DNA from 2 places in the Cytobacillus spartinae genome. Region 2 is predicted to be linked to the other one. Evidence: a T-box and tRNA genes for the amino acid it is inferred to sense, from the RefSeq annotation. Region 2 holds a T-box; the other holds one or more tRNA genes.

Region 1 (6,215 bases), on a different contig from region 2:
ATGAGCTGTCGATTCGTTTTGGGCAGAAATTAGTAACGGTAAGAGTGGATCAAATTCAGGAAACTTCACGTAAAGAAGAAGCAGCTGAAATGTACACCATTATAAAAGAGGAAAAGGTAAATCAAGAAGTAGAGTAAAGGTACACATGTCCAAAATGTAAGAGATGGCTTGTTCTATTATCAGCCCCTTTAACATACACATGTACAAAAGGTTGTACTATGTGATTGTGAGGGATGAATAATGAGTCAATATTATGAGACGAATGTTTCAAAAGGGACAGTACAAGAGCACGATGTGATTATGCGGGGAAGAAAGCTATTAGATATTACAGGGGTTAAGCAGGTTGAAAGCTTTGATAATGAAGAATTTCTACTTGAGACCGTCATGGGCTTCCTAGCTATTAAAGGGCAGAATCTACAGATGAAAAATCTAGATGTCGATAAAGGGATTGTGTCGATAAAAGGAAAAGTATTTGAACTGGTGTACTTAGATGAACATCAAGGGGAAAAAGCTAAAGGTTTCTTTAGCAAGTTGTTCCGATGACGCTGTCTACACAATTTCTTACTATGATTGCGATGATTGGTATGGGAAGTTACTTTGGTGCTTCCCTCGATACGTATAATCGCTTTTTAAAACGTTCAGAAAGAAAAAGCTGGATTGTTTTTTGTAATGACATTTTATTTTGGTTATTACAAGGTCTTTCGATTTTCTATACTCTCTTTGTCGTGAATCAAGGTGAGCTCAGGTTTTATATATTTGTAGCTCTTCTATGTGGATTTGCTGCCTACCAAGCTCTTTTTAAGCAGGTTTACCTACGATTATTAGAGATTGTCATTTCAATGATAATCTCTATTTATCAGTTTTTAGTGAAAGTGTTTATGGTACTTATATATAGACCGGTACAATCATTACTTTTTGCTCTATTATCGATTATAATAATGCTAGGCAAGGGTCTTTTGGCACTTGTTTCACTGCTCTTTAAGGTCTTATTATTTATAACGAAAGTACTATTTAGTCCGATTAAGTGGATTTTCCTATTAATTTGGAAATTATTGCCGAAATATATTAAAAATTACGTCGAGAAGTTATATAATAAATTAGCAGGATATTATAACAAAATAAAGAATACCTTTAATACATGGTTTTTAAAGTGGAAGAACAAGAATAAATAAGGAGGGAAAGCGATTAATGAGTGCCATAAAGAAGCGCAACGTTGCAAAAATCGAAACTAGCTATACGAAACAACATGAGATATCTGAAGCTAATCTATCTAGAAAAAGAACGCTACTTTTTCGAAGACTAGCTGTTTTTCTGATCTTTGCTGCTGTTTCAACTTACTTTATTATTAATACACTCATTTCGCAGGCCTCGACTCTTGATGAAATGAATGCGGAGAAAAAGAAACTTCACGAAGAGCTTGGTGCCCTTAAGAAGGAAGAAACCATTCTTCAAGAAGAGATCGTCAAATTAAACGATGATGACTATATTGCGAAGTATGCAAGGTCAGAATACTTTCTATCTGATAAGAATGAAATCATCTTTAATTTGCCAGATGAAAAAAAGGAAAAATCATCCGACAAGTCATCGTATTGACACGCTTTTTTTCATTTCTGTATAATATAGAGTAAATGAATGAATTTCACAGGCATTCAATTTTTGAAAAGTGAAGCTTTTATAATGAACACTATGTTCTTTTTGAATTATATTTTTTTTAGTAATGTTTACTGTTCAAAGCCATGTGGAATATATTCAAGTATGATTCTTTTAAATTTTTAAGGAGGAAAAATCTTTTTATGTCAATCGAAGTAGGCAGCAAGTTACAAGGTAAGGTAACAGGCATCACTAATTTTGGAGCGTTTGTGGAGTTACCAGAAGGCTCAACAGGTCTTGTTCACATTAGTGAGGTCGCGGATAATTATGTTAAAGATATAAATGACCATCTTAAAGTTGGTGACGAAGTCGAGGTAAAAGTCATTAATGTTGAAAAGGATGGCAAGATTGGTTTATCCATCAAGAAAGCTGTAGATAGACCTGAAAGACCCGCTAGACCTGAAAGATCTGACAGACCAGACAGAGGACCAAGAGGTGGAGATTCTAGAGGTGGCGGTCAACGTCCACGTCAAGGTAGAGCCAACGATAACCGTGCTCCAAGAGAGAACTTTGAATCAAAAATGGCACGTTTCTTAAAAGATAGTGAAGACCGTTTATCTTCGTTAAAGCGCAACACAGAATCTAAACGAGGTGGCAGAGGCGCTAGAAGAGGTTAACTTGCTGCTGAATTATAAATAAACTTTAAAAAGTGAGTCTTTGATGACTTGCTTTTTTTTATTTGATTACATGACCGCTCTTATAAATATAAAAAAAACGACAGTTGAGTGAACAACTGTCGTTTTTTATTATGACCCATACGGGATTCGAACCCGTGTTACCGCCGTGAAAGGGCGGTGTCTTAACCGCTTGACCAATGGGCCGTGATAGGGATTAATTGGACTTTTACGTCCGAAAAACATTTGCTTGTCGGGGCTAACCAAGGCGCTCCCGCTTTTCTTTGTCCAGCTCCAGTGCCTAGACCCTCGAGACACTTCGGTCTAGAGAAAGAACTCAAAAACCGAGTTCGTTTCTCTAGCCCTCCAGTGTTTTTCGGGGCTGAACAAGGCACTTCCGCATTTCTGTATAGCGGCGGAGGGAGTCGAACCCACGACCTCACGGGTATGAACCGTACGCTCTAGCCAGCTGAGCTACGCCGCCATGTGTTAAAGCACAAATAATATATTACAAACGTTTTACTTTTAAGTCAATAACATTTTTATAGAAAATTGTCGTTTTCAGTTATTATCCTATCAAATGCATATATAGAGCCATCTTTACTGAGTTAACAAGGTTAAAGGACAAAGTTCCATCAAGCAAAAACACCTGATAATTTGTTTGCTTTTCGTGTATTAAGGTGAAATCAGTCGAACGAAATATGAATGCTTGTCCTCCATTTTGACAAACTTTTAAAATTCGCCCTCTTATAATAGTCATCAACGATATTAAAGTGGGGAGTGGAGTTTTACATGGAAAATGTAGAAAGGAATATAGGAGAACCTATCGGGGAAGTAAGCTTTAACGGATCTAAATTAGGTATTTCTAACGGTCTAAACAAATTCCAACTGAAAACGGAAACTTTCTTTGTGAAAAAAGGCTATATTCTATTAATCATAGGCTTTTTGCTAGGACGAGCTTTAATATTATCTAAATTGACTCCTTTTGCTCTACCATTTTTTGCAGCAGTTTACATGGTTAGAAGAGAAAAAGCCCCTTTGGCATTAATAGGACTTGTTGCTGGAGCAGCAACGTTGTCGGTTATAGATGCAGCTTATACATTTATTGTTACATTTTTATTCTTATTTCTCCTCCGGGTGTCAAAGAAACTCCTTCAGAGTGAAATAAGAGCTCTGCCTTTTTATGTATTTGGTACATTGTTATTAGGAAAGTTAGGGAAAAGTTATATTTTAACCAATCAAGTTTCTCTATACGATGGAATGATGGCGGGAGTAGAAGCGAGTTTAGGCTTTATTTTAACGCTTATTTTTTTACAAAGTATTCCTTTAATTTCAGTTAATAAAAGAAGACAGTCACTTAAAACGGAAGAAATTGTTTGTTTAATCATCATGCTCGCATCCATTATGACAGGTACGATTGGTTGGTCTGTCTATGACTTATCGGTTGAGCATATCATGTCGAGATATTTGGTTTTAGTATTTGCATTTGTAGCAGGAGCTACGGTCGGGTCAACCGTTGGTGTTGTAACAGGACTTATCTTTAGTCTTGCCAATGTATCAAGTTTCTACCATATGAGTTTGTTAGCGTTTTCAGGATTATTGGGTGGTTTATTAAAAGAAGGGAAGAAAATTGGCGTTGCAATCGGCTTATTTATTGCAACACTCTTAATTGGAATGTATGGCGAAGGAAGCGGAAACCTTCTTAATACTTTTTTAGAAACTGCAGCAGCAGTTGTTTTATTCCTACTTACCCCACAAGCCCTAACTTCTAAACTTGCAAAATATATACCTGGTACACCTGAATATACAGCTGAACAACAGCAATATATGAGAAAAATGCGCGATGTGACGGCTCAAAGGGTTGAGCAGTTTTCATCCGTTTTTCAAGCTCTCTCTAATAGTTTTTCATCCTATGACGAACAAAATGAATGGGACGATAAAGAACGTGAGCTAGATTTCTTTTTAAGTAATGTGACTGAAAAGACCTGTCAAACTTGTTTTAAGAAAGAGCATTGTTGGACAAGGAACTTTAATACAACCTATGACTATATGAAAGATATTATGACTGAAATGGATCAAAATAATGGAGCTGTTTCCCCTAAGCTCTCAAGAGAATGGGACAAGCATTGTACAAAGTCGAAAAAAGTAATCGATGCAGTCTATCAAGAGTTATCGCTATATCAAGCAAATCAGAAGTTGAAGAAGCAAGTACAGGAAAGCAGGAAGCTTGTTGCCGATCAATTATTAGGTGTATCTACCGTAATGGGAGATTTCGCAAAAGAAATCCAAAGGGAGCGAGATAACCATCATAAGCAAGAGGAATTAATTTTAGAAGCTTTACAGGAATTTGGTATTCATATCGAGCAAGTTGAAATATATAGTTTGGAGCAAGGGAACGTTGACATCGACATGACGATTCCTTTCTGCAACGGACATGGAGAATGTGAGAAACTGATTGCTCCAATGCTCTCGGATATCCTTGGTGAAACCATCATTGTAAACTCTGAAGAATGCTCAACCTATCCGAATGGCTTTTGCCATGTGACGTTCCGTTCAGCAAAAGCGTATGCGGTTGATACGGGTGTGGCCCATGCTGCGAAAGATGGAGGATTTATTTCAGGAGATAGTTACTCAACCATTGAGTTAGGTTGTGGAAAATATGCAGTGGCTATAAGTGATGGAATGGGAAATGGAGAGAGAGCGCATATCGAAAGTAAAGAAACACTTGAACTTTTACAAAAGATTCTACAATCCGGAATCGAGGAAAAAGTAGCGATTAAATCCGTTAATTCCGTCTTGTCGTTAAGAACAACAGATGAGATCTTCTCAACATTAGACTTGGCGATGATTGATTTACAGAATGCTTCCGTCCGATTCCTAAAAATCGGCTCCACACCGAGTTTTATCAAAAGAGGAAATAAAGTCATTAAGATTCAAGCTAGTAATTTACCTATGGGAATTATACAAGAATTTGATGTGGATGTAGTGAGTGACCAGTTAAAAGCAGGTGATTTACTCATTATGATGAGTGATGGTGTATTTGAAGGACCAAAGCATGTGGAGAATTATGATTTATGGATGAAAAGAAAGATAGGAGAGCTTGCAACAGATGATCCTCAACAGGTAGCAGATTTAATTATGGAAGAGGTGATTCGATCTCGGTCAGGATTTATTGAAGACGATATGACTGTAGTGGTAACAAAGGTAAAGCACAATACACCTAGATGGTCAACAATCCCAATGCAAAAATATCGACAAAAGGCTAACTAATATATTTTGTTCAATTAAACCGCATTTATGTATAAATCCCCTCTAATCAGTCGAAAATGGTAACAACTCAAATCTGGAGGGGAGATTATGAAAACAGGTACGTTAAAACAAATTTTGCTTATTACAGATGGTTGTTCCAATCAAGGGGAAGATCCAATTGCAATGGCAGCCCTAGCTAAAGAGCAAGGGATTACCGTGAACGTAATTGGTGTGATGGAACATGATGTAATTGATGACCAAGGAATGAAAGAAATTGAAGGAATTGCTATGTCCGGTGGTGGAGTGAGTCAAGTTGTTTATGCACAACAGCTCTCCCAGACTGTTCAAATGGTGACGAGAAAAGCAATGACACAGACGTTACAAGGAGTAGTGAATAAGGAGCTTCAGCAAATTCTAGGCGGGTCGAAAACAGTTGAAGATTTACCACCTGAACAACGAGGCGAAGTGATGGAAGTGGTTGATGAATTAGGAGAAACCGTTGAGTTGGAAGTGTTGATTCTTGTCGATACAAGTGCAAGTATGAAACATAAACTTCCTACGGTGAAAGAAGCCTTACTAGACCTTTCTTTAAGCTTAAATGCTCGTACAGGTGATAATCGATTTTCTGTCTTTGTATTTCCCGGGAAAAAGAAAGATGTCGAAAAGTTATTAGATTGGACTCCGAAGTTAGAGTCACTGACA
Region 2 (6,215 bases):
TTAAATTGAAATATGATGATTAAATGTTGGAGTTAGCATTTATTTAGCTAAAGGTTGTGATTGGTCAGTAGGTGCGGTGACTTCTTATTCGCTTATTTCATTTAAGATTGGTGAATATCATAATTTGAGATACAACCATAAAGGGAAAAAGAGTGCACCAAGGGAGTCTATGTAGCAATCCCATTTCACTAAAGGAAAAGTTTAGTATAACAAGACATTAAAAAAAAGCTTTGGAAATATAATGATCTCCAAAGCTCTCTCACTAAATTATAATGTTGTTTTAACATTCTCAATTTTTAAGCCAAAAACTTGAGGAGGTTCAATTTTGTTTATCTGTAAATAAGTAGAGATTTGTCCACGATGATGGATTTCATGTTCTGGAATTGCCATAAGTATTCGCCAAGCACTAACTTCATGACCATGAAGGGTTAAAACTTTCTTTACCAATACACCATTTCCAGCTTTTAATAGACCCTCTTTCAGTTTAATCTGACATTCCTCTAAATAATTTGAAATATCCTCAATAGTTGCTCCCTTGCCGGTATCATGTCCAGTGTATGTCCAATTACCATGTTCAATTATACCTAGAAACATCAATCGAGATGATGCGATATGTCGCAATAAATCCCCTGTAGAAAATTTATCTTCAGAAGGCTTCCAATCTAGGAGTTCCATAGGGATTGTTTTCAAATATTGCATTGTTCGTTTATGTACTCCATCTAAATATTTCACATATTCCGTTATATCATGTATCATGTTTCACACTCCAATTTTTCGGACTTTTAATACTTTATATTCTTAATTGGGTGGAAATAATCCTCTTACACACCATTACTGACTTAGTTTGTTTTTTAATTAACGGCGAAGTTTAGTTGAAGAGTGGTTTTTAACTTTTAATCAACACTCGAGGCAGATAGTTAAGAATTTTTTTAGGACCAATAGCCGTGAACCGTACCACACTTAGTAGTAAAGCGTAGGGGGGAGTGCTTAATCTGAAGCGTGTAGCTATGTAAATAAAGTGAAAAATGACCGAGAGGTGATGTCCGGTCATTTTTTGATATATTTTTAAGTTGGTTAAATAGAACCGCCTAAAAATGTCTCCATTCTTGAAAGAACCCTTGTTTCGCCCATTACTTTCATCATATTAAACAAATCAGGTGTATTTGTTCTGTTAGTTAGAGCGACCCTAATGACCATCGCTACATCACCAACATGTCCTTTGTAAATGTTAGGATTCGCTTTATATTGCTTCATATCCTTTGCAAATCCAAGTTCCCCAGCAAGTTCTTTAATCTTATGGAACCAAACCTCCTTTTCATTATTAAACCTATAAGATTTGCTGAAACCTAGTACAATTTCTTTCGCAACATCAAAATTTACACTTGTAGGTAACATATATCCACTCGATACATCTTTTTCAAACAATTCGTCATAAAAGAATGCAATCATTGGCTTCACATCTGACCACTTTGAATAATCTTTCCTTGGTTTATCAATGGTTCTTCCAATATTTAGAATATTTACTGTGTAATCCTGATTCTTGTCAATTAAACTATAAAGCTCAGAATCGAATTCCTTTGACCAAGTGTATAAATACTCAAAAACTTGTTGACCTGTGAGCCTAGAGATAACCTCCTTACTGATGTCATCCAGTTTATTCATGTCAAATAAAGCACCACTGGCATTCATTTTTTCAGTATGGATAAAAAACTCTCTAAATGATTGATAAGGATTTGCCATTCTCCATTCTTCAAAGTTGGAATTAATGAGATTCATGAAGTATTCACTGATAGAGATCCCTGGGTACCCTTGTTCTTTGTAATACTCAGCCGTACCATCAAGATCCTTACGTTTACTAAATTTCCGTTTAGAAGCTCCCACTTGCTTCATGATTGGAGCAATATGACCGAATTGCGGTACTCTAAAACCTAAGGTTTCAAACAATTGAATATGGATCGGCACTGAAGAAAGCCATTCATCACCTCTAATGACATGGGTTGTACCCATCAGATAGTCATCTATGGCATGAGCGAAGTGATAGGTTGGTAAACCATCCGTTTTCATAATCACAATATCTTGGTCATTTTCAGGTATCTCAATTGGACCTTTCACCAAATCATGGTACGTTATTCTCCTACCTGAAGACCCTGAGGATTTAATTCTAATAACAAACGGTTTACCATTTGAAATCTCTTCCTTGGCTTGTTCAAAAGTAATATCTCGATGTTTCGCCCATTGACCATAGTATCCTGTTGTTACTTTTATGTCTTGTTGGCTTTTTCTTATCTTTTGTAAATCGTCCGTATCACAGAAGCAGGGATAAGCTAATCCATTTCGGACTAGATGCTTAATAAAAACCTGGTAGATTTGCATTCGGGAGCTTTGTTTATAGGGTCCGTAATCCCCCTTATCGTCGCCTGTAAGCTGAGGTCCCTCATCAAATAGAATCCCAAAGTATGACAATGAATTTATGATGTTTTCGAGGCTGCCTTCTATTTCACGCTTTTTATCTGTGTCTTCGATACGAAGAAAAAATACTCCATTACTTTGGTGGGCTAATCTTTCGGATATCAAAGTGGCGTAAAGTCCGCCAATATTCAATGAACCCGTTGGGCTCGGTGCAAAACGTGTTACGAAAGCAGAGGAAGGTAAATCTCTTGGCGGGTATAGTGAATAAATATCAGTAGGTAGTAGCCTAACATCCGGAAATAACAGTTCTGCTAGATTCTCATTTGACATAATAGTTTCCTCCTTTAAGTACAAAAAAAGCCCTTCATCCTTAATAAAAGGACGAAAGGCTAGCTTCCGCGTTACCACCTAAATTGGTTAAAAACCCGCTCATTATGCAACAATTCACTTTCTTGCTGCACATTTCTTTAACGGGAAATTCCCGATTGACTTACTCCGATTTTTCAGTCACTGCTCCAAGGCTTCATTCATTAAGCTCGAATGCCCAATTTCACCTTAATGGGCTCTCTATGATTCGAGTGATCAATTACTCTTCCTCTTCATTGCATTTTACAATATGTGGTATAATTAGAAACACTTTAATACATTATGATTAGATTGTCAATCACACAATTGGATTTAATCACAACATTTTTTTAACTACTAAATCGGCAAAAAATGAATTGATTGAGAAAACTACTAATAAAGATTGAAATATTATTACACAGTCTGTGAAATAATGTACTTAAAAAACGTGAGCTTTAGTAGAAAAGCTTTGGAGGAATAAGGGTGTAAACAGAGAATAAATCCTTATTTAATTTCGGGAGGAATTAATGAAACATCTACTATTAATAGTTTTTTCTTTAACACTTTTAACTTCTTGCGACACTTCCAAAGAACCCCAAAACTATATAGAGATAGCATTTCAAGAACAACTAAACCATGTACCCGATAAAACAGAATACACTAGAACAAACTTAAAAGATGTCGAAATCGTATTCTATATAAACTCTAAATTATATGCGCTTATTTTTAAAGATAAAGAGTTTTTTGCTATGAAGGAATTAAACTTTGTTGATTCTATAGATGATGATGGAATTGCTTGGCTTTACTCGGAAGAACTGGAACTAGACCTTAACCTTCTAATGGTTTATATAAGGGAGGATATTGAACTACCCATTTTGGTCAATGGGGAACTAGTTGATGGAGAAAAGCTTGACTTAAACACCCATAAGGCTATTTATCAAATTTATGATAAACCTTTGCAATTCCCTATAATCGTAGAAGCAAAGAAAAATTAGATAAAGTCTTTACCGTCTTGAGTAAAAACTTTGGGCATTCTTAAACATTGCAGGTTAGTGTAAATGGGTTTATTTGGTGGAATTTGTACAGTGGGAGGGAAGATTTTGAAATTTAAACTTGTGGTTTCCTTCTTATTTTTATTTTCAATCGTAGGTTGTTCACAAACAAGCGACAAATTGGTAATTGAACGTCCCTTAAAAATTGCAGTAGTTGGAACTGAACCATCTTATAATTTTGAAAACATTAAATGGGTTAATATAAATATTGATGAATTATTTGAGAATAAAGGAAATTACAATGCTTTATTTGTTATGGAAGAAACGTTTTTTGAAACCTCAAAACCTAAGTATGCTTCTTTGTATAAAGAGCTACCTTATCCAACCTTTTTTATTGGGTTAAATGAACCTTATGAATTGTTTATTGATGAAAACTTAACCATTTCTGACTATAAGGAAAGTGAAAGTGTAGCTTTTGCACAAGGGTATTTTAATAGTGTGCAAGGAACAAAGACTTGGAAATTTGTTCCCCATAATCAACTGAAATCGGAATCAGATTATCGTTTAATATATCAAGAAATATTTAATACAATTATTGAATTCAGTTCATAAAGTAAAAAGTCTGTAAAAGTTATTGTGCTAAACGGGTACTAGAGTAAAGGACAGAATTCTGGCTATCTTGTTGTACCTTGCGAACCAGATTATTGAAAAAGGGGAGAGATATGAATATTTTAATATATGCTGCAATCTATTTAAACCCAATTTTAGCGATAGTATTTTGTCTGAATTTAGTTGTTATCATTAGGAAAATCTCTGCAAATCCTGAAGCTGAGACTGCAAAGCATACTTTTTGGATGACTATATCATTTGTATACATGGTTGGAACAATTACTATGGCGAGTTTCATGCAATAAAAAGAGGATAGTAGTCTTAGGGAAGAGTGTTATTGAATTAAATGGGGCAGGAGGAAGTATAGATGGAATTTGAGGATTATCTTAGGGAGCATTATAACTTAGGAGAAAAATCGGTTAAGGATTATGTAGGTCGTTTAAACGGTCTTTTAACAAGAGGAATTTATAAAGGCGAGCCACGCTTAACTTCCAAAATGGAATCATCCATAAATAGAGAATATAAAGAAAATTCTAGAAAGAACTACTTGCTTACAATTAAATACTATATTGAGTTCTTAGAAAAGAAGGACCAACTTAGGTGACCATTGAAATTACGTTACCCGGTTGCCAAACAGGAAGTTAAATCAAAAGAATGATGAGAAAAGGGTAAGCCGAAAAACTTTGTATTAGCTTCACTTTAAATTTTGTTGTGGATTATTCTAAAAATCGATCAGAGATTCAGTTAAATGAGTTTTAATCCTATGTTGATGATAATAAAAGGAAATCTATTACCAAATATAGAAACATATATTACACTTAAATCAATCAAACTGGAAAAAAGGCAGTTGTTGTTTTTATAACTAACATTGCAGAAGTTCAAAATTAAAGAAAATAATTGTGGGGGTGAATATCATGCAAAGTATAGTAACTTCGTTAAAAAGGCCTAATGTACTGTTACCAATATTATTTGTGTTTTTCATATTACCAGAATTAACTGAGTCAGATTTATTTAAAGGAATTTTAACTATTTTATTTGGATTATTTTTTTTGATCCTTGGCTATGTATTAGCAGATGGTAATAAAAAGTATATCTTAGCTTCTTGGTTTCCTGCTATAATTTTAGTTTTTTTTGGAATTTCGAGGTTGTTACAATAAATCATTATCAAATTAGGCTGTCATTTTATGGCGGCCTAATTTATTGAGTTGCTTATAGAAAAACTATCGACACATCTTTACTTTATTTTATTGAACATATTCATCTAAGTCCTTAAGTAAATCTTCCGGCAATGTATATAGATAATGTGTGTCCTCTGCATGCATTAACGACCCATGGTCATCCCCTAGCCACAGAAAATATTGCGCTGATGTTTTGTTTTCAAAGGTTAAAGTAAACTGGTAGTGAGGAGTCGCAACATCCACAATCCCTGCCAATTTTTCAGCCCTGTTAATAGCATCTACAAACGTTCGAAGAACATCCGTGTTTTCTTGGGTATATTCTCCATGCGGTTCCTTAATATCACTCATATTTTCCCCAACTTTTGATATGGAGGCACTAATTACTACTTTTCCTTCTAATTTTACCGACTCAACCTTTTTGCCATTTACTTCAATCTCGTTCTGCGCTCCACATCCAATTAACGCAACAAGTGAAAAAACAAATGTAGTTAAGACCATGGATAGATGTTTTAGGGATAACACAGTTTAACCCTCCTCTGTATATTTTACTAATTAGACGCCATTATTTGGATAAGAGTTACAAAAGAACCAAGGAGTTTTTTGTATGCTATTTTTTCAAAGAAGGAAAATACTTCTTCTTGTCGAATTGTAATCCGACTGACTAAAAGGAGAATTAACTATG

Evidence for each region. The T-box of region 2 lies ahead of gltX (glutamate--tRNA ligase). A T-box ahead of a tRNA ligase gene usually reads a tRNA of that ligase, here a tRNA-Glu.
Region 1: it has a tRNA-Glu gene. The T-box ahead of gltX (glutamate--tRNA ligase) is inferred to sense a tRNA for this amino acid. The anticodon was not compared.

The regions. Positions count from the first base shown of each region.
Region 1 covers NZ_JBIACK010000023.1:25,988-32,202, forward strand. Annotated here, with positions in the region: gene ACFYKX_RS26070 (RNA-binding S4 domain-containing protein) at 1-137, shown strand, start outside; gene yabP (sporulation protein YabP) at 241-543, shown strand; gene yabQ (spore cortex biosynthesis protein YabQ) at 540-1,172, shown strand; gene ACFYKX_RS26085 (FtsB family cell division protein) at 1,189-1,593, shown strand; gene ACFYKX_RS26090 (S1 domain-containing RNA-binding protein) at 1,794-2,267, shown strand; tRNA gene ACFYKX_RS26095 (tRNA-Glu) at 2,400-2,471, opposite strand; tRNA gene ACFYKX_RS26100 (tRNA-Met) at 2,675-2,748, opposite strand; gene spoIIE (stage II sporulation protein E) at 3,057-5,534, shown strand; gene ACFYKX_RS26110 (vWA domain-containing protein) at 5,622-6,215, shown strand, end outside.
Region 2 covers NZ_JBIACK010000001.1:723,521-729,735, reverse strand. Annotated here, with positions in the region: gene ACFYKX_RS03640 (hypothetical protein) at 1-23, shown strand, start outside; gene ACFYKX_RS03635 (DinB family protein) at 268-756, opposite strand; gene gltX (glutamate--tRNA ligase) at 1,075-2,739, opposite strand; T-box leader at 2,784-3,021, opposite strand; gene ACFYKX_RS03625 (hypothetical protein) at 3,282-3,749, shown strand; gene ACFYKX_RS03620 (hypothetical protein) at 3,855-4,358, shown strand; gene ACFYKX_RS03615 (hypothetical protein) at 4,723-4,959, shown strand; gene ACFYKX_RS03610 (hypothetical protein) at 5,270-5,512, shown strand; gene ACFYKX_RS03605 (hypothetical protein) at 5,600-6,055, opposite strand; gene ACFYKX_RS03600 (GNAT family N-acetyltransferase) at 6,213-6,215, shown strand, end outside.